DNA from 2 places in the Mesorhizobium sp. M1227 genome. Region 2 is predicted to be linked to the other one. Evidence: riboswitches for the same ligand, from Rfam matches in the RefSeq annotation. Region 2 holds a riboswitch; the other holds the start of a gene.
The links. Region 2 has a riboswitch for thiamine pyrophosphate ahead of thiB (thiamine ABC transporter substrate binding subunit). Riboswitches for the same ligand answer to the same signal wherever they lie in the genome.

Region 1 (10,152 bases), on a different contig from region 2:
CGGTGTCGCCACCGAGATTGGCGCTGATGACCGCCGCTTGCCAGGGATCACCGCCGGCGACTTCCAGCACGGCGAATGCAGCCGGAACGGACTCCTGACTGGCGACGCCGGTGCCGACCAGATCGGTGATCAGCCGGATCGCGTCCTTCGTCGCCTTGCCGCGCACAAGCTCCTGCGCCCACCCAATGCGCGCAGCAATGTCACCGCCGGTCACCCAATGGCCGAGCGTTGCTCCGCACCTCGCCGCGGCGATGGCGCTGTCGGAAGCGGCGCGCCAGTCGCCGCCTGCGACGCCGCGGCTGACGGCCGCCGCAACGGCGGCTGCGGCCGCAATGGCAACCGAGGTGTTGTGCGTGGCCCGGCAGGTCTCGGCAACTTTGGCGACCAGCGCGTCCAGCGGCTCTGGCGGCATCATGATGCCGACCGGCGCAATGCGCATGGCCGCACCATTTGTGTCGCCGCTGCGCCCCGCTTCCTCGGCCGGCACGCCATTGTTGATGGCGTCGATGGCGCGTTTGGTCGATGGTCCCAGCAGATCGTAGCTGCCGCGCGCTTTGACGTCGCGCTCCCAGTCGAGCAGCGCGTTGACCCACCGCGCATGATCGAAGCGGTTACCGGATTCAACCAGGATACGGCCAAGCAGAAGCGCCTGTTCGGTGTCGTCGGTGATCGTTCCAGCGGGAAGCCCCTTCGACACCGGATGGTCGGCGAAAGGAGCAATGAAGCCCTCTACATGGGCGTAGAGTTCGGCAATCCGGGCCGGCGACAAAAGCTGCGTCGGCATGCCCAGCGCATCCCCCAGTGCCCCGCCGACAAGCGCCCCCATGGCCCGATCAGTCATATTCCCGGTGTTGTCGTCCGGCATCACTCAGAACCTCATATGCAGCGCAAAATGCGCCGGGTTGAGCAGGCTGGTCACATATTCGATCGGCCGGTCATCGGCGGCGCGGGTCAACCGGCGACCGCGAAGAAACGGCGTGCCTTGCGGGCAACCGAGGATTGCAGAGTCCTCGGCGTTGAGCATTTCGATGCCGACCCATTCCTCGCCATGGTCGGGAATGAGGCCCGCGCCGCGCAGCGTCTGGTGCAGCGAGCCTTCGCGCAGGCCGCGCAACGGCACGTCCTCCAGTTCCGGCGACAATGGCAGGCGGCTGCGCTCGATGGAGATGGCGTGGCCGTCGCTGGCATTGGTGCGCACCCGGTCGACAGCGATGAAAAACGGGTTTTCTATACCAAGCAGTGCGGCAAGACCGGGGTCCTCGATCACCTCGAGCCGCAGCGTCCGCGTCTCGGCGTTGGCGCCGGCGTTGGCGAGCGCCCGCGACCAACCGATGGAGTCATCAACGGGCTTGCCATCGAAGGTGACGAAAGAGCCGATGCCGACTTTGGTCGTGATCAGCCCGCGGTTGGACAGTTCCTCGAGGCCTTTGCGGACGGTGTTGCGGCTGACGGAGAAACGCTGGACGAGCTTGTTCTCGCTTTGCAGCCGGTCGCCGAAGCCGAGAACACCGGAGCGGATTTCATGTTCGAGAACGGTGGCGATCTGTTCGGGCTTGCCCGTGCCGGGAGACAGTTGAACCGAGCGCCGCTTCATATGGGTACCTGTTCAGTGAGCCTGTATAATCCTGTTCATATCACGGCAGGCTTGTCAACGAGTGCCGGATGGAGCTGCCATCGGGCTTGATTAGGCGTCGCGACGAGCATAGTTGACGGTTCCGTCGCCGTGGGACGTGGCGTCCAGCGCCAGCTCCGCATCATCGGCAACATAGCGGGCATTGCGGTAGTCGCGAATGAAGCTGATCCGACCTTCACACCACTCGAGCCACATAAAGTGGTTGGGTTTCGCGTCGGCTCGGTCTCGAACACCGCGATCACCTCCCGGCCCTCGTGCCAAGCCGGCTTGAGCCACACGCCCTCGCTCTTAACCTGGTGAAGAACCTGCTGACGTCTGCTGAGCCTGAGCGAAGCGGATGCAAGGACGGATGAAGCTTCACTGTTTTTCGAAGCCGATAATCCCTTGAATGACAGGGATGGCCTGCATCGCTTGAGCACATCGGCGGTGACGATGAAATGGCCGTAAGACGGACAATGTTCATTCATTGTCGGAGGCAGTTCGTGATCCCGAGTCCGATTCAACAGGACGGCATAAGGAGCGTCAGCCTAGCGCCGCCGCAGCCGAGACGCGGGATCGACCGCTCCCCTCGAGGGGCATCGTTTAGCAGGAGCTCGCGACCAAGGTGAATTCCAGGATCGCAGTCGGATGGGGGGAAAGGATGCCACACAACGCACTAGATACGGCGCACGACGGCCGCCTCGCCATCGTTGATCTCGCGGTCGCCGCCTGGCGAGGCCGTCAAACTACTCCTGTCGAGTGAGGTGAATTACGAGGGGAAATTACCAGCCCGGACCCGCGAGAGGCAGGCGTTTCTTTCGAGAGTTGGAAAATTTTACAAGTTTCGTCGGTCTGCTGCATTCTTCTTAAAAATGGCCAAGACAAGCCGCTTGCCTTCGCGCACACTGTCTTCGAGCGGCTTCGCTTTCGCCAGATGCGCCGCAATCGCGCTAGCCAGCATGCAACCCGTCCCGCGCATTGATGCGACAAGACGAGGTGCGTCGAAGCGGATTGGTTCTTGATCAGAACGCAACAGAATGTCGGTTGATCGAGGTCCTGATGCGTGGCCCCCTTTGATCAGCAGGCCCGGCACGCCGGCTGCCAGCAATTTCCGTCCCAGTCTCACCGCGTCGCTCTCGTCGGCTGGCGGTTCCGCACCAACAAGGAGCGCCAGTTCGAGGAGATTGGGGGTCACAAGGCAGCAAAGCGGCATCAGGTCGCGCCTCATGGCAGCGATGGCACCTGCTTCCAGAAGCCCTCGGCCGGAGCTCGAGGCCAGCACCGGATCGAGCACTGCCGGCACCTGCGGATTTTCGCGCAGCACGCCGGCAGTGGCAACGACGATCTCAGCCGTTGCGAGCATGCCGATCTTAATTGCCGCCACCTTGTTGGCCTGTAGCGCGGCGCACATCTGATCGGCCACAAGATCGGGCTGCGAAGGATGGATTTCCATTACGGCTTCGTGCGTCTGCACCGTCAGCGCTGTGACAGCCAGGCAGGTGCGCACGCCAATGGAAGAGATCGTCTCGATATCACGTGCAATTCCAGCCCCACCGCTGGGGTCTGATCCGCCGACCACGAGCACATGCGGTTCTCGCCTCAGCGCCATGGCTTTGTCTTTTCGATCCATTCTCGCGTGCGCGCTTCGGGATCGGCATTCAACGTGATGTCGGTGACCACCGCCGCGCTGTCCGCACCAGCCTCGAAGACGCCGTCGAGCCGGTCGGGGTTGAGGCCGCCGATGGAGACCAATGGGATCGGCGCCACCCGATGCTTCCACTCGCTGATCCGCTCGAGCCCTTGCGGCGCCCATTTCATCTGCTTCAGGATGGTGGGATAGATGGGGCCGAGCGCGATATAGTCGGGCTCGGCAGCGATGGCCGTTTCCAGTTCGAGATGATCGTGCGTGCTGAGCCCGAGCTTCAATCCGGCGTACTTAATCGCCAGCAGGTCGGCCGCAGCCAAATCCTCTTGGCCGAGATGGACGAAGTCGCAGCCTTCCTCAATGGCGAGCCGCCAATAATCGTTGACGATCAGTTGGCAACCATGGACCACGCAGACGCCGTTCGCGCGGCGGATTTCCGTCCGCAGCGTGGCCTCGTCCCTATCCTTGATGCGCAACTGAACCAGCTTGACGCCAAGTGGCACCAGCCGTTCGATCCAGGCGGCGCTGTCGACGATCAGGTAGAAGGGATCGAGCTTCATGAGAAAACCGCCCTGCCGAATGTTGGTGTCGATGGCACCGCGACGTCGCGGGGTTCGAGCATCCCCGAGCTGAAAGCTTCTCGACCGGCGTCGACCGCCTTGCCGAACGCACGCGCCATGCCGACCGGATCGGCCGCCTTGGCGACCGCTGTGTTCAGGAGCACGGCATCAAAGCCGAACTCCATGACTGTTGCCGCGTGCGATGGCCGTCCGAGACCAGCATCCACGATCAGCGGGACATCAGGGAAATGTCCGCGCATCGAGCGCAGCGCCATGATGTTGACCGGCCCGAGGGCGGAACCGATCGGTGCGCACCAGGGCATCAAGACCTTGCAGCCCGCCGCAAGCAGCCGCTCGGCGACGACAAGGTCGTCGGTAGTATACGGGAACACCGCAAAACCGTCCTCGCACAGGATGCGGGCGGCTTCGAGCAGACCGAACACGTCCGGCTGCAGCGTGTCGTGATTGCCGATCACTTCGAGCTTGATCCAGGGCGTGCCGAAGACTTCGCGCGCCATTTGTGCGGTCGTGACCGCTTCCTTGACGGAGTGGCAGCCAGCAGTGTTGGGCAGGATTCTGACACCAAGCGACCGGATCAACGACCAGAATTTTTCGCCAGCCCTGCCGCCTGCCATTTCACGGCGCAACGAGACGGTCACCACCGAGGTGCCCGATGCCCTGACTGCATCGGCAAGGATGGCCGGCGAAGGATATTGAGCGGTGCCGAGAAGCAGGCGGGAGGGAAGCGTCGTCCCGAGAAGATCGAACATGCTAGCCTCCCTGCATGGGCGAGAGGATTTCGATCCGGTCGCCGTCGTTCAATTGGAATTCCGCCCGGCTGGCTTTGTGCACGAGGTCGTTGTTGACGGCGGTCGCGAGCCAATCGCCCTCATAGTCAAGCGCGGCAAGCAGCTCGGCCAGCGTGGTGGCGGCAACCTCATGCACTTTGCCGTTGACCATCAGTTTCATGAGCAAGCTCCACGGGTTTGTCGTGATTGAAGACAATTTCGCCCGCCAGGCGCGCCATGGCGGGGGCGAGAAGAAAGCCATGGCGATAGAGCCCGTTGATCGCGACGGTGTCTCCGCTCATTTCGACGCGCGGCAGATTGTCGGGAAAGGCTGGACGGACGCCGACACCGGTTTCAACGATCCCGGCCTCGCCAAAGGCCGGATGGAGGGCATAGGCGGTACCCAGAAGCTCCATCATGGAGCGCGCCGTGACCGGTCCGTCGGACCGGCTTTCAATCATCGTCGCACCGATCATGAACTGAGCGTCGGCACGCGGTACCGCATAGAGCGGAAAGCGCGGATGCAGCAACCGGACCGGGCGCGACAGCGAGAAGTCTGGCGTGTTTAGGATCAGCATTTCGCCGCGAACGCCGCGAAGCCTGTCATCGGCGGCTGCCATTCCCGTGCAATCGATCTGACGATCGAAACCGGAAACATGCCGGGCGTCGGTGCCGAAGTGGAATTTGACACCCATGGCTGCGAGCTTGTCATGAAGTGCTGCCATCGCCTGGCGCGGATCGAGATGGCCCTCATCGGGAAAGAGCAATCCGCGGCGAAAGCGGCCGGCTAAGTCGGGTTCCAGGAGCGCAATTTCGTCTTCGTCGACACGCCGATGGCCCGACGTGCGGCTGGCGAGGCGGTCGAGCTCGCCGGCATCACGCGGGGCGGCCACGACAAGTGTTCCGCCCCGTGTCATCTGACCCGGCAGCACCGCATCCCACCAGTCGGCAGCGTCACGTCCAAGGTCCAGCACCGGCTGCTCGGCGCTTTCACGCTCGCACCATGGCGCCAGCATGCCGCCGGCGAACCACGACGCATTGCCTCCAAGGCCATGCCGGATCTCGGCGACCGTGACCGTCGCGCCGCGGGCGGCGAGTTCGAAGGCGGCGGTGAGGCCGGCGACGCCGGCCCCCTTTATCAGCACCTTCATGATGGCTTACCTGGCTGAGGCGTGAGCGGTGCGCCGGTCTCGTCCGCTGGCACGTAGAGATCGCCGCCCTCGCGGTATTTCGCCGCCATCGCCGCCATGCCCTCTTTCTGTGCCTCGGCGCGGATGTCGTGAGAGATACGCATCGAGCAGAATTTCGGTCCGCACATCGAGCAGAAATGCGCCAGCTTGTGCGCCTCCTTGGGCAAGGTCTGGTCGTGGAAGGACCGTGCGGTTTCGGGGTCGAGCGACAGGTTGAACTGGTCCTCCCAGCGGAACTCGAAGCGCGCGCGGGATAGGGCGTCATCCCTGACTTTCGCCGCCGGGTGGCCCTTCGCCAGGTCGGCCGCGTGCGCTGCGATCTTGTAGGTGATCACGCCGGTCTTGACGTCATCGCGGTCGGGAAGGCCGAGATGCTCCTTGGGCGTGACGTAGCAGAGCATGGCCGTTCCGAACCAGCCGATCATCGCCGCGCCGATGCCGGAAGTGATGTGGTCGTAGCCCGGCGCGATGTCGGTCGTCAGCGGTCCAAGCGTATAGAACGGCGCCTCGCCACAGACGGCGAGCTGCTTGTCCATGTTCGCCTTGATCTTGTGCATCGGCACGTGGCCGGGCCCCTCGATCATCACCTGGCAATCTTTCGCCCAGGCGATCTGCGTCAGCTCGCCGAGCGTTTCCAGCTCGGCGAATTGCGCCGCGTCGTTGGCATCGGCAATCGAGCCGGGGCGAAGGCCGTCGCCGAGCGAGAAGGAGACGTCATAGGCGCGGCAGATGTCGCAGATCTCGGCGAAGTGCTCATAGAGGAAGCTTTCCCGGTGATGGTGCAGGCACCATTTGGCCATCATGGAGCCGCCGCGCGAGACGATACCCGTGACCCGGTCAACGGTCAGCGGGATGTAGTGCAGCCGCACGCCGGCATGGATGGTGAAATAGTCGACGCCCTGTTCGGCCTGTTCGATCAGCGTGTCGCGGTAAACCTCCCAGGTAAGATCCTCGGCAATGCCGCCGACTTTCTCGAGCGCCTGGTAGAGCGGCACCGTGCCGATCGGCACCGGCGAGTTGCGGACGATCCATTCGCGGATGTTGTGGATGTTGCGGCCGGTCGACAGATCCATCACCGTGTCGGCGCCCCAGCGGATCGCCCACACCATCTTTTCGACCTCTTCAGCCATCGACGATGTGACGGCGGAGTTACCGATATTGGCGTTGATCTTGACCAGGAAATTGCGGCCGATGATCATCGGTTCGCTCTCGGGATGATTGATGTTGGCGGGAATGATCGCGCGTCCGCGCGCCACCTCGTGGCGGACGAATTCAGGCGTGACGAAGTCGGGGATCGCCGCGCCGAAGGCCTCGCCGTCGCGCTCAAGCTTGCCGTGCAGGATCTCGCGACCAAGGTTCTCGCGGATGGCGACGAACTCCATTTCGGGCGTGATGATGCCAGCGCGCGCATAGGCAAGCTGTGTCACCGCCTTGCCGGTCTGGGCCCGGAGTGGCCGGTTGCGGACTGGAAATTCCGGTGTTAGGCGCTCGCCCGCCGCAAACCCATTGTCTTCTGGCCGGACGTGGCGGCCGTCATAGGCTTCGACATCGCCGCGCGCGGTGACCCATTCATGGCGAAGCCGTGCAAGGCCGTTTTCGATGCTGGTTTCGACAGTCGGGTCGGTATAGGGGCCGGACGGATCGTAAGCGGTCACCGGCGGCTCGCCTGCCGTCGGATGGACGGAGATTTCGCGCATCGGCACCCTGAGCTGCGGGTGGATGGTACCGGATTTGTGGATTTTGCGTGAGGCAGGCAGCGGTCCCGTCGAGACGGCGGGGGTGAGGGCATTCATCTTGAGGCTCCTTTGCTCGTTGCATTGGAGACCCAGTTCTGTGCCGGAAGGATGAAAAGACGCTTCTAGCGACCTGCCGAAACAGGACCTCGGGCGTAAACTCCCGCAAAGCGCTTGCACCGTCCCTACGCCAGTATGAACTGGATCAGGTTCAACGGGTCACTGCGCCGCGAAAGCCAGCAGTATCTCAGCCCCTTGCCGGGACTCCCCTGGTGAATGCGTGAGGTTGGACGGGACCGCTCCGGTTTGTCAAGCGCGTTCTGGCCGCGGCTGATCGGCGGCCGGTCAGACCGTGCGGAAAAAATCGTGCATGTCTCGGCGACAAGTCAAGCGTCGGAGATGAAGGCAGGGACAAGGGAATCGCAAACCGTCGGACTAAAAATCGATCCTGATGATCACACCTTCAATGGGCACCAAAGGTTTGCGCGTAGATCGCCTCGATTCTTCCTGCCTCGTCACTGGTCAGCGCGGCGAATTCCTTCTCGCGCGCGCGGTTCGATAGATGGCCATCATTCTGGTGAAGAAAACGGAAGAGCAGATCGGTCAACCGCTCGGGCATGTCGATAAAGGCGTCCACCTGCTGCCGGAACTGATCGTAGCGCTGCAGAAATGCGGTTTCCTCGGGAAGGTCCCGTTCGATCGTCCGCTGAACGCAAGCATAGAGGAATTCGGCGTGCGGGGTTGCATCGAAGAACCGGTAGAAATCACCGGTGTCATTCAGCACCCGGACGTTGAATTGCGGCGTCGGTTCCCATTCCACCAACGGCAGAAGGCGCTGCGAATAGCTCTCGAGCACGCCCCTGTACTCGTTGATCTGGTCCAGGATCGCGGCCGAGACGGGAAAGACCACTCCCGGCGGATTGAAGCCGCGCATGGCAAGGACGTGGTGGATTAGGTAGCGGTGAATGCGGCCGTTTCCGTCCTCGAACGGGTGAATATAGACAAAGCCGAAGGCGAGGATTGCGGCGGCTACGACTGCATCAAGCTTTTGCGCGGGGCCCTGATCGAACGCCGCCATTCCATCGATTAGCCGCGGCAGGTCCTCGGGCCGAGCGCTGATGTGATCGGGCAAGGGCGTACCGTTGTCTCGATCATGCTCACCGACGAAACCTCCTTCTTTTCGGAAGCCAAGTCTTACGAAACGAGCGTCACCAAGTACAATTCTTTGCAGACGCAGCAGCTCATCGCGATCGATCGGCCAGCGGCCGGCTTCGCCGATGGCGCGGCCCCAGCGCTGGATGCGATCTTGCGGCGGGTGCTCGCCCTCGATCGCATAGCTTGATCGCGAGTCTTTGAGCAAAAGAAAGGCGGCGGTCCGAGCAAGGAGGTCGCGCGGCACGTCCGCTACGATTGCCTCCGCGCGCCGCGGTAGTTCAAGGCCGATGAATTTTTCGAGAATCTTGGTGCGGAACACCAGAGGGCAGAACTCACGCGTGCCGGGGAGATTGTCCCTTACGCGATAGCGCGAAGCGGTCTTGTCGGGTCCGGGCCACTGCAGCTCGGGATCGACAACCGGAATGTATCGTCCGGCCTCCGCGTCCGGCAGATCGATACGCGCGTCCCTCAGCCATTCATATAAAAACCAGATGCGGCGGGCATAACTGCCGGTCGGGCTTTCACGGACCAGCGCCTCGATCGGCGCGGGACCGGTCACTTGGAACAGCCGCTTGAGGACGGCAAGGTCCAGTCCCTCGTACTTGAGCGCAAAGGTCAGGTGGCCTTCGAGGGTAGGATTTGGGGCATGGCGGGGGGTCATGATCCGCCAGCCATCCCGTTCGGTAATGCGATGATGCTCGCCAGTGGCGAACAACCTACGGGGCAAGGGCGCGGCGAGCCTGTAGGCTCCGATCAGGGCGCTGTACCCGGCCGGGGTCGCCGTTTCAGGAAGGCGGATTTCCTGAAAAACGGTAACAGGACCTGAAAATTGGTGCTGTTGCACCGCAGGCATGAAACGCGAATCCTTCCATTGAATTTTGGTTTAGTCGGCAAAACCTATGAAAAATGATCCTATCCCATGAAAATTGATGCCACAAGACAAATTTTCCGAAAACCGATTCTAAAACAGTGCTGAGGTCGATCAAGCAAGAACTCCGCCACCGGCTCAAGGAAGCGACTTCAGACCAAAAAGGTGAGTCCAGGAACCGCCATTCGCCCGTCTTAGTCACGAGGCCGGCACGGATGGCCCGCCTTACGTCGAGCCGGATTGCTCGAGCGCGCCGTTCGGGGCTCACTCATAGAGCGCTCTGGTGCGCGATCGATAGCCGCGATCACGCTTGCGACTGATCTTGGTGACGTGGCGGCGTCGGAGTAGAAAAGTGATGCAGGATCTCGGTGGCGTCGTGTGTGTGTGACCTGAAGTGAGTTCTCTGCGGTATGAGGGGCGGCACGCAGCGCGCGTCTTCTCGGCAGACAGATCGACGAAGCGGCACCGAAGGGAAGTTCCTGGCATTCATTCTCGCCATCGCTGCCCCAATTTGCCGATCGGACTGCCGATCGATCTCGCCCAATACTTTGCGCGCGCAAGGGCCGAAGCTGAACTGGGCGGCACCTGCTCATTCGGGAGC
Region 2 (10,152 bases):
CCCTCCATCTCCTCGCGCAGCATTTCCAGTTCCAGCCATTCCTCCTCGAGCGCTGCCAGTGTGACGCGCTCCTTGTCGAGCGCGGCAATCGTCTTCTGGAACGAGGCCGGATCGCGCTCGTAATAGGCCGGATCGGCGATGTTGTTCTCCAGCCGCGAGATCGAGGCCGACACCGCCTCGATCTTCTTGGGTAAGGTTTCCAGCGCGAATTTCTGCTTGAACGACAGTTTCTTGGCCGGGCCCTTCGGTGCGGCCGCTTCGTTCCTGCTTGCCGCCGTCGCGTCGCCCGTCTCGGCCTTTGGTCGCGCCTTGCGGTCGTCCAGCCTGGTGCCGCCGCGCTGCGCCAGCATGTCGGAATAGCCGCCGGCATATTCGATCCAGCGGCCGTCACCATCCGGCGCGATGATGCTGGTCACGGTGCGGTCGAGGAAATCGCGATCGTGGCTGACCAGGATCACCGTGCCGGCAAAGCCGGCGACCAATTCCTGCAGCAGCTCCAGCGTCTCCATGTCGAGGTCGTTGGTCGGCTCGTCGAGCACAAGCAGGTTTGCCGGCCGCGCCAAAACGCGGGCGAGGATCAGCCGCGCCCGCTCGCCGCCCGAAAGCTCGCGCACCGGCGTGCGCGCCTGTTCCGGCTTGAACAGGAAGTCTTTCATGTAAGAGACGACGTGGCGCTGCTCGCCATTGATGACGAGGTTCTCGCCGCGCCCGTCGGTGAGATACTGCGCCAATGTCTCCTGCGGGGCGACGGCTTCGCGCTTCTGGTCGAGCGTGGCGATCTCCAGATCTGTGCCGAGCCGCACCGTGCCCGCGTCCGGCTTCAATTCGCCGGTCAGCATCTTCAACAGCGTCGTCTTGCCGGCGCCGTTCGGCCCGACCAGACCGACGCGATCGCCGCGCTGGATGCGGGTCGAGAATCCCTTGACCACGGTCAGATCGCCAAAGCTCTTCTCGATGTTCTTGGCTTCGATCACCAGCTTGCCGGATTCGGCGGCGTCGCTGGCTGTCATCGTCGCCGCACCCTCGGCGCCGCGATGACCACGAAAGCGCTGGCGCATGGTCTGCAACTCACCGAGCCGGCGCATGTTGCGCTTGCGCCGCGCTGTCACCCCATAGCGCAGCCAGTGCTCCTCGCGGACGATCTGGCGACCGAGCTTGTGCTGCTCGCGCTCTTCCTCCTCCAGCACCGTGTCGCGCCATTCCTCGAAATAGCCAAAGCCCTTGTCGAGACGGCGGGTCTGGCCGCGGTCGAGCCAGATTGTGGCGCGTGACACGCGCTCGAGAAAACGGCGGTCATGCGAGATGACGACCAGTGCCGAGGAGGTGCGGGCAAGCTCCTCCTCCAGCCATTCGATGACCGAAAGGTCAAGATGATTGGTCGGCTCATCGAGGAGGAGAATGTCGGGCTCCGGCGCCATGACGCGGGCGAGGGCGGCGCGCCGCGCCTCGCCGCCGGAGAGGTCGTTCGGCCGTTCCTCGCCGGATAGGCCGAGATGCTCCATCAGGTAGGTGGCGCGGTAGGGATCGTCGGCCGGCCCGAGCCCCGCCTCGACATAGGCGCGGACAGTCGCAAAGCCGTCCATGTCGGGCATTTGCGGCAAGTAGCGCACGGTCGCCGATGGCTGGCGGAAGACTTCGCCGTCCTGCGGTTCGATCAGCCCGGCGGCGATCTTGAGGAGCGTCGACTTGCCAGAGCCGTTGCGGCCGACCAGGGCGATCTTGTCGCCAACTGAGGCTGTCAGGGCGGCACCATCTAGCAGCGGCGTGCCGCCAAAGGTCAGCTTTATCCCGTCGAGATTGAGAAGCGGCGGCGCCATGTCAGCTTTCTGGGCTCAGCTTTCCGGAAGAGGATAGGGATGCGCGAGCAGCAGCGCGCGGCCGCTGGCCAGCGCGATTTCCAACCGGCCCCTGACCTCGTTGGAAATGGTCAGCGACGAGCCGAACGCAACCTCGACATGGTCGAGCGGCCATTTGGCGCCGGTGACTGTCAGGCCGGCGAGATCCGAAAAGCCGAGCACCGAAAACAGCGTGCCGTCGGCATAGTCGAAGTCAGTCTTTCCCGGCAGCAAGGGAATGCCTTCCTGTGCGCCGCTGGTCAAAAGCACTTCCGTCCCGCCTTCCGCCAGCCGGACGCTCAGCGCCAGATGCAGGAAGATGTGGTCGGTACGTTTGCCGCCGAAGGCGCCTGCGAGCACAAGGCTGGTCGCACCACGTTCGAGTGCGGCGGCGATAGCGAGTTCACCGTCGGTCTTGTCTTTTTCGGCGGGAAACACCTGCCGTGGCACGGCGGCCAGATCCTCCGGCAACTCGGCAGGCACCGAATCGAAATCGCCGACCCAGAGTTCCGGCCTCAGGCCCAGCATGCGGGCATGGCCGATGCCGGCATCGGCGGCGATGACACGCGAGCCTTCGACCTGGCGGTCGAGCAGCGGCGTGCGGATGAGATCGCCGCCAAGCAGGATGGTGAATGTGCTCATATCTCGTGGCCCTTACCAGCCCTGCCCCGGAAACGGAAGATGAAACGGCAGACGAAACGGAAGGCTGGGCTTTGGATGCCCGGCAAACTTCCGCTTGCGCAGCACTTCCGCCGGGCCTATGTGTCGCAACGCTCTAACGGGGTGCCGGACGCGATTTTCGCGGACCGGCTGAGAGGCAAGACTGCCAACCCGCTGAACCTGATCCGGTTTGTACCGGCGGAGGGATTAGACGTTTCGGACAGCCCGACGCCTCAATTCCTTTCAACGCGAACGAAGGAGGCGCCGATGCGCAGTTTTTTCCACTCTCTTGTCTCAATTGTCCTGCTTGCGGCATCCGCGCTCGCCCTGCCAGGGCAGGCATCGGCACAGGATAGACTGACGGTCTATACCTATGAAAGCTTCACCGCCGATTGGGGTCCGGGACCGGCGGTGAAGAAGGCCTTCGAGGCCGAATGCAGTTGCGTCGTCGAATTCGTCTCGGTCGCCGACGGCGTGGCGCTGCTCAACCGTGTGAAGCTGGAAGGCGCCGCGACCAAAGCCGATATCGTACTTGGCCTCGATACCAACTTAACCGCCGACGCCAAGGCAACCGGCCTGTTTTCGCCGCACGGCGCCGTGTCGGGCGTCAGTGTGCCGGGCGGCTGGAGCGACGATATTTTCGTGCCGTTCGACTATGGCTATTTCGCCGTCGTCTACGATACCGAAAAACTGAAGAGCCCGCCGAAGAGCCTCAGGGAATTGGTCGAGGGCGATGCCGGAGAGAAGATCGTCATCCAGGATCCGCGCACCTCGACGCCGGGCCTTGGCCTGCTGCTGTGGGTCAAGTCGGTCTATGGCGACAAGGCGCCGGAAGCCTGGGCCAAACTCAAGGCGAAGGTGCTGACGGTAACGCCGGGCTGGAGCGAGGCCTACGGCCTGTTCACCAAGGGCGAGGCGCCGATGGTGCTGTCCTACACCACCTCGCCGGCCTACCACATGGTCGCCGAAAACACCGAGCGCTACCAGGCGGCGTCCTTCGAGGAGGGCGAATATCTGCAGATCGAGGTTGCGGGGATCACCACCAAGGGTGCGAAGAACCCGCTGGCAGAAAAGTTCATTGCCTTCATGACCGGACCGAAATTCCAGGATGTCATTCCCGAAACCAACTGGATGTTCCCGGCCGGCAAAACCGACAAGCCGCTCAACCCGGCGTTCGACAAGCTGGTCAAGCCGACCAAGACCTTGCTGTTCAGCCCGGAAGACGTCGCGGCCAACCGCAAGGCCTGGGTCGATGAGTGGCTTGCGGCGATGAGCAAGTAGGGCTCAAGCCTCGTCGGATGTTTGCGCCAAGCCACCCCCCTCTGGCCTGCCGGCCATCTCCCCCTCAAGGGGGGAGATCGGCAGCTTTGTCGCCTGTCCTCGTCCTGCCAGTTGTGAGATTGGCGAAGGCGGCTGAGTGCGCAATCTCCCCCCTTGAGGGGGAGATGGCCGGCAGGCCAGAGAGGGGTGGGCTCGGCCATTGTCAGGTATTTCCTTCGATCAACGCCTGTCGTAGCGTCGGGTAGCGCGACATGCGTACGCGTCATCCGGCCGATCCCCGCGTCACTGCCGGCATCGTCGCGCTCGCCGCCATCGCGCTGCTGATCGGCGGGGCATTCGCCGGGCTCGTCGTCGAAGCCACACGCGACCTGTCCGGCGCCGCCGCCGCTTTCGATTCCTATCTCTTGCGCGTCGTCCGTTTCACGCTCTGGCAGGCTCTGCTGTCGACCCTGCTCTCCGTTGCACCGGCGCTGTTCGTCGCGCGTGCCCTGTCGCGGCATCCACAGTTTTTCGGGCGAGACTTTATCCTGCAGCTTTTCGCCGTGCCGCTGGCGCTGCCGGCCATTGTTGCCGCACTCGGTGTCTTGGCGCTCTATGGCCGCGCCGGCTATTTTGCCGGCATGCTCGGCGCGCTAGGCGGCCAGAGCTGGCCCGGCATCTATGGCCTGTCGGGCATCCTCGTTGCCCATGTCTTCTTCAACCTGCCGCTGGCGGCGCGGCTGTTCCTGGAGGCGTTGCAGACCGTGCCGGCCGACCAATGGCGGCTGGCGAGCCAGCTTGGCATGGGGGCTGCGCCGGCCTTCCGGCTGATCGAATGGCCGGCATTGCGTGCGGCCCTGCCGGGCGTTGCCGGGCTCGTTTTCATGCTGTGCATCACCTCCTTCACCATCGTGCTTACGCTCGGCGGCGGGCCGCGCGCGACGACGCTCGAGGTTGCCATATACCAGGCGCTGCGTTTCGACTTCGACCCGGCGCGGGCGGTGACGCTGATCCTGCTGCAGATTGCCCTGACCTTCGTCGTCGTGCTGGCCTTGACGCGGCTCGGCGCCAATATGGTCGGGGATGCCAATCTGCCGGTGGCGCCGCGCCGGTATTTTTCAGCCGGTGCGGCCGAGACCGTGCTGAACGCATTGGCGATCGGGCTCGCACTGCTGTTTGTCGCAGGGCCGATGGCGGCCACGTTGGCAGCCGGGCTTGGCGCCGATCTCGGCCGCCTGGCCGGCGAGAGCGCGGTGCGGCAAGCGACGGCGACCAGTGCCGTGCTCTCCCTCCTATCGGCGCTGCTCTCTGTGGCGTTGTCGCTGTCGCTGGTCATGGCGCGCCGGGCGCTGGCGCTCACCCGGCGGCAGGGCCGGCGGACACTGCTCGAACATCTGGCCGACACCGGTGCGGGGTTCGTCCTGGTGGTGCCGCCCATCGTCATCGGCGCCGGCTGGTTCCTGCTCTTGCGGACCGTCGGCGATGTCTTTGCGATCGCCCCTGTCATGGTCATTACGGTCAATGCGGTGATGGCGATGCCGTTCGCCATCCGCGCCATCCGCCCCGCCTATGACGCGGCGAGCGAACGCCACGAACGGCTCTGCGCACAGCTTGGCATCTCGGGCTGGAACCGGTTGCGGCTGGTCGACTGGCCGTCGCTACGGCGGCCGCTCGCCACCGGCTTCGCTTTCGCCATGGCGCTGTCGCTCGGCGATCTCGGCGTCATTGCGCTATTCGGCAGCGATTCCGTGCAGACCTTGCCCTATCTGCTGCTGGCACGCATGGGCAGTTACCGCACCGAGGATGCGGCCGGGCTGGCGCTGCTGCTCGGCCTTGTCTGCCTGGCGCTGGTGTTGGCCGCGGACTGGCTGGGAAGGAGGGAGAAATCATGATGCCGACCAGCCCGGAACGGTCCATTTCGGTGGAAAAAGGCGCGGCCGTACGACTCGATAATGTCTCGTTCAGCTATGGTGAAACGCCGCTTATATTCGATGTTGATTTCCCGGCGTCGGAAATCACCGCCATTATGGGGCCGAGCGGTTCGGGAAAGTCGACGCTGCTCAATCTGGTGGCCGGCTTCGAGACGCCGCGGTCGGGCCGCGTTCTGATCGGCGGCGCCGACGTCAGCACTGCGCCGCCATCAGCGCGGCCGGTATCGATGGTGTTCCAGGAAAACAACCTGTTTGCCCATCTGTCCCTCGAGCAGAATGTCGGGCTCGGCCGCTCGCCTTCGCTCAGGCTGAGCGAGGCTGACCGCGCCGCAATCGCCGCAGCGCTTAAGCGCGTCGGCCTTGCCGGCAAGGAAAGCCGGCTGCCGCGCGAACTCTCGGGCGGCGAGCGGCAGCGCGTCGCGCTCGCCCGGGTCCTGGTGCGCGACCGGCCGGTGCTGTTGCTCGACGAGCCGTTCGCTTCGCTCGGACCGGCACTGCGCGACGACATGCTCGACCTGGTGGCCGACGTCCATTCGGAGCAGCGCATGACGGTGCTATTCGTCACGCACCAGCCGGACGATGCGCGCCGTATCGGCCAAAACATGATTTTCCTGGATGGTGGCACGGTTGCCGCGACCGGCACCGCGGCCGATTTTTTCGTCGGGGCTGGACCGGAGGCATTCCGACGCTATATCGGCTCGGGTCCGTTTGCGGCTGGATCACGAGATGTTGCCCGGAAGCGGACATAATTTATGGTCAAACCGGCGGAAGGCGAAGCGGCGCTTGCTTGCCATGGTCGAGGTAGTGTGGCTAGGTCCGCCAGGAGCTGGTCCGGCCTAGACCGTGATTTGCCCTTGCTGCCTCGTATCTGTCGGACGCACGAAGGACGCCGTAGCACTTGATTTGCGCGTGATGCTTTCCGGAAATCGCGCCCGATTTTCGCGGTCACGTGCCAGGACTTGAAAGGAAGCCGATCTGCCGACCGGCATCGACAATCGGAGGGTGAAACCGCTGGCGCGCTTTCTGGCGCTGGCCGGTCTTGCCGTGGCGCTGGCAAGCTGCCAGATGTTCACGCCTCCCGACGTGCAGGAATCGGGCTTCCAGCCCTCAGACAAGCCGATCACGGTCGACAATGTCGCCGCCAACGGCAAGCTCGCTCAACTGGCGAAGGCGCAGCACCCGCGCATCCTCGCCACCTATGGCGGCGAGTATTCCGACCCCAAGCTCGAGCGCATGGTGGCCAAGATCGTCGGCAGACTGACCGTGGTGTCGGCCAACCCGACCCAGACCTACCGCATCACCATCCTCAACTCGCCCAATGTCAATGCCTTCGCGCTGCCGGGCGGCTATCTCTACATCACCCGCGGGCTGCTGGCGCTGGCCAACGATTCCGCCGAGCTTGCCGCCGTCATCGCGCATGAGATGGGCCACGTTACCGCCAACCACGGCCTGCAGCGCCAGCAGCTGGAAGCCGAAGAGGGGTTGGCGACCAAGGTCGTTTCGGACGTGCTCGGCGACAACCCGACGGCCAAGGCGGCGCTGATCCGCGGCAAGCTGAGGCTGGCCCAGTTCTCGCGCAATCAGGAGCTGGAGGCGGACGCCATCGGCATCAAGTCGATCGGCGAAGCCGGTTTCGATCCCTACGCCGCCGGCCGCTTCCTGCAGTCGATGTCGGCCTATACCGATTTCCGCTCGATCAGCGGCGCCACCGACGCCAGCCTCGACTTCCTGGCGACGCACCCCAACACGCCGCAGCGAATCGATCTCGCGCAGCGCCACGCCCGCCAGTTCGGCGCGCCCGGTGTCGGGTCGCGCGACCGCGATTCATTTCTTGCCGGCGTAGACGGGCTGCTTTACGGCGACACGCCGGAGGAAGGCTACGTGCGCGGCGAAACCTTCCTGCACCCTGGCCTCGGCGTGTCGTTCTCGGTGCCCAACGGTTTCGTCATCGACAATTCGGCGGCGGCGGTGACGGCGACCGGCCCGGGCGACATGGCGATCCGCTTCGACGGCGTTTCGATCGACAAGAACCGCTCGCTGACCGACTACATCCGCAGCGGTTGGGTTGCCGGCCTCGACGACAGCAGCGTGCGCCAGGAGACGATCAACGGCAACGAAGCGGCAACCGCGCATGCCGGCGCCGATGGCTGGCAATTCGATATTGCGGTGATCCGCGCCGGCGGCCAGGTCTACCGCTTGCTGACCGCGGCACCTTCGGCCAGCACCTCGCTGAGCACGGTGGCGCGCTCGGTCAGCGGCTCGTTCCGCATCCTGAGTGCTGCCGAGAAGGCAGCGTTGAAGCCACTGCGTATCCGCATCGTCACGGTGCAGCCCGGCCAGACGATGGGCTCCCTGGCCGCACAGATGGTCGGCGTCGACCGCAAGCTGGATTTGTTCAGGGTGCTCAACGCGCTGTCGCCGGGTGCCGCGGTTTCGGCCGGCGACAAGGTGAAGATCGTCACCGACAAATAGCAGGCGACGCGATTCAGGCTGCGAGAAATTCCGGATTCTGCTTTACCAGCGCCGCCTTGAGCTTTTCCATGGCGCGCGCCTCGATCTGCCGGACACGTTCCTTGGAGATGCCGAGCGTCTCGCCGAGCGCTTCGAGCGTCGCGCCCTCGTCGCTCAGCCGGCGTTCCTCGATAATCCTGAGCTCGCGCGCATTGAGAGCGCCGAGTGCCGTCTTCAGCCACACCGAGCGGCGTTCGACGTCGATCGTATCGCCGACGACCTCATCGGGCAGCGGGTCATCCGAAACCAGGAACTCCATCCGCTCGGTTGCGCCCGCATCGTCGGCTAGCGGCGTGTTGAGCGAGCTGTCCGGCGCCGAAAGGCGGGAATCCATCATCGCCACATCGGCTTCCGATACCCCGAGAGCCGCCGACACTTCGCGGTAGAGCGTGGCATTCGACGTCTGCTCGGCGCCGTTTGCCAGGCGGGCGCGCAGACGCCGCAGGTTGAAGAACAGCGCCTTTTGCGCCGAGCTGGTGCCGCCGCGCACGATCGACCAGTTGCGCAGGATATAGTCCTGCATCGAGGCGCGAATCCACCAAGTCGCGTAGGTCGAGAACCGCACCTCGCGCTCGGGTTCGAAACGGGCCGCGGCCTCCAGCAGCCCGACATGGCCTTCCTGGATCAGGTCGCCCAGCGGAAGGCCGTAGTGGCGAAACCGCGACGCCATGGAAATGACCAGCCGCATATGCGCGACGGTGATGCGGTGCAGCGCGTGCTGGTCATTGTTTTCCTTCCAGCGCAGCGCCAGGAGATGCTCTTCGTCACGTTCCAGATAAGGGGCTTTCATCGCCGCGCGAACCATGGTCCGTCCTGCACTGTCTTCCATCATGCCGCGCTCCTGCTTCAGGCGTTGCGGTGCGATCGAATCGTGAGTTGGCGCCGATGGTTGAAATGGCGGCGCCGCGCCCTACAACAGCGAAGAACGTGCCATGCGGGGGAATGTTCCCCCGGACTGTCATGTCGATTGCGCTGTTCCAGGCGATTCGCCGCCGGCCTTGACTCAGCCGGATGGCGCCGGGAGATGCTGGTTGAGAATTGGATTTCAAGGGCGCGGGATTTTTGAAATTCAGTTTCTTATTCTGGCATCGCGCATCTGTCATTTTCCGGCACTCGCAATGACGCCGGACACCGGCCAAGGACGGATCACAGAAAAATGAAATGGCTCAAATCGCTCATCATCGCCGGAACGCTGCAGGTTCTGGCCATCGCCGCCGGTCACGCCGGCGCCAATCTCGACCAGATCAAGCAGTCCGGCGTCTTCAAGGTCGGCACAGAAGGAACCTATGCGCCCTTCACCTATCATGATGCTTCCGGCGCGCTGGTCGGCTTCGACGTCGAGATCGCGCGCGCCATCGCCGAGCGCCTCGGCGTCAAAGCCCAGTTCCTCGAAGGCAAATGGGACGGGCTGATCGCCGGTCTCGACGCCAACCGCTACGATGCCGTCATCAACGAGGTCGGCATCACCGAGGCGCGCAAGGCCAAATATGCTTTCTCCGATCCCTACATCGCCTCCAAGGCGGTGCTGATCGTGCGCGGCGACAACACCGACATCAAGGGTTTCGCCGATCTCAAGGGCAAGAAGGCGGCGCAATCGCTGACCTCGAATTTCGGCAAGCTGGCTGAAACCAATGGCGCCGAGCTCGTCGGCACCGACGGCTTCGACCAGTCGATCCAGCTGCTTCTTACGGGCCGCGCCGACGCCACCATCAATGACAGCCTGTCCTTCCTCGACTTCAAGAAGCACAAGCCCGACGCCAATGTGAAGATTGCCGCCCAGGAAGAAAACGCCGACTATTCCGGCGTCATCGTGCGCAAGGGCGATCCGGAACTGGTGGCCGCCATCAATAAGGCGCTGGCCGACATCAAGGCCGACGGCACCTACAAGAAAATCGCCGACACCTATTTCGGCCAGGACGTTTCGAAGTAAAACGGCTTTCTCGTGTGGGCCGAAC

Region 1: it holds a riboswitch for thiamine pyrophosphate, as region 2 does, so the genes downstream of both, thiC (phosphomethylpyrimidine synthase ThiC) here and thiB (thiamine ABC transporter substrate binding subunit) in region 2, are expected to answer to the same signal.

What each region holds. Positions count from the first base shown of each region.
Region 1 covers NZ_JAMYLZ010000004.1:215,621-225,772, forward strand. Annotated here, with positions in the region: gene NKH28_RS08660 (ADP-ribosylglycohydrolase family protein) at 1-841, opposite strand, end outside; gene NKH28_RS08665 (GntR family transcriptional regulator) at 869-1,594, opposite strand; gene NKH28_RS08670 (hypothetical protein) at 1,685-1,828, opposite strand; gene NKH28_RS08675 (hydroxymethylpyrimidine/phosphomethylpyrimidine kinase) at 2,448-3,221, opposite strand; gene NKH28_RS08680 (thiamine phosphate synthase) at 3,212-3,817, opposite strand; gene NKH28_RS08685 (thiazole synthase) at 3,814-4,587, opposite strand; gene thiS (sulfur carrier protein ThiS) at 4,589-4,786, opposite strand; gene thiO (glycine oxidase ThiO) at 4,755-5,756, opposite strand; gene thiC (phosphomethylpyrimidine synthase ThiC) at 5,753-7,588, opposite strand; TPP riboswitch at 7,693-7,809, opposite strand; gene NKH28_RS08705 (Fic family protein) at 7,992-9,536, opposite strand.
Region 2 covers NZ_JAMYLZ010000008.1:162,873-173,024, forward strand. Annotated here, with positions in the region: gene NKH28_RS13580 (ABC-F family ATP-binding cassette domain-containing protein) at 1-1,817, opposite strand, end outside; gene NKH28_RS13585 (thiamine diphosphokinase) at 1,833-2,477, opposite strand; TPP riboswitch at 2,605-2,719, shown strand; gene thiB (thiamine ABC transporter substrate binding subunit) at 2,763-3,776, shown strand; gene thiP (thiamine/thiamine pyrophosphate ABC transporter permease) at 4,028-5,647, shown strand; gene thiQ (thiamine ABC transporter ATP-binding protein) at 5,644-6,435, shown strand; gene NKH28_RS13605 (M48 family metalloprotease) at 6,689-8,158, shown strand; gene NKH28_RS13610 (RNA polymerase factor sigma-32) at 8,172-9,029, opposite strand; gene NKH28_RS13615 (amino acid ABC transporter substrate-binding protein) at 9,354-10,127, shown strand.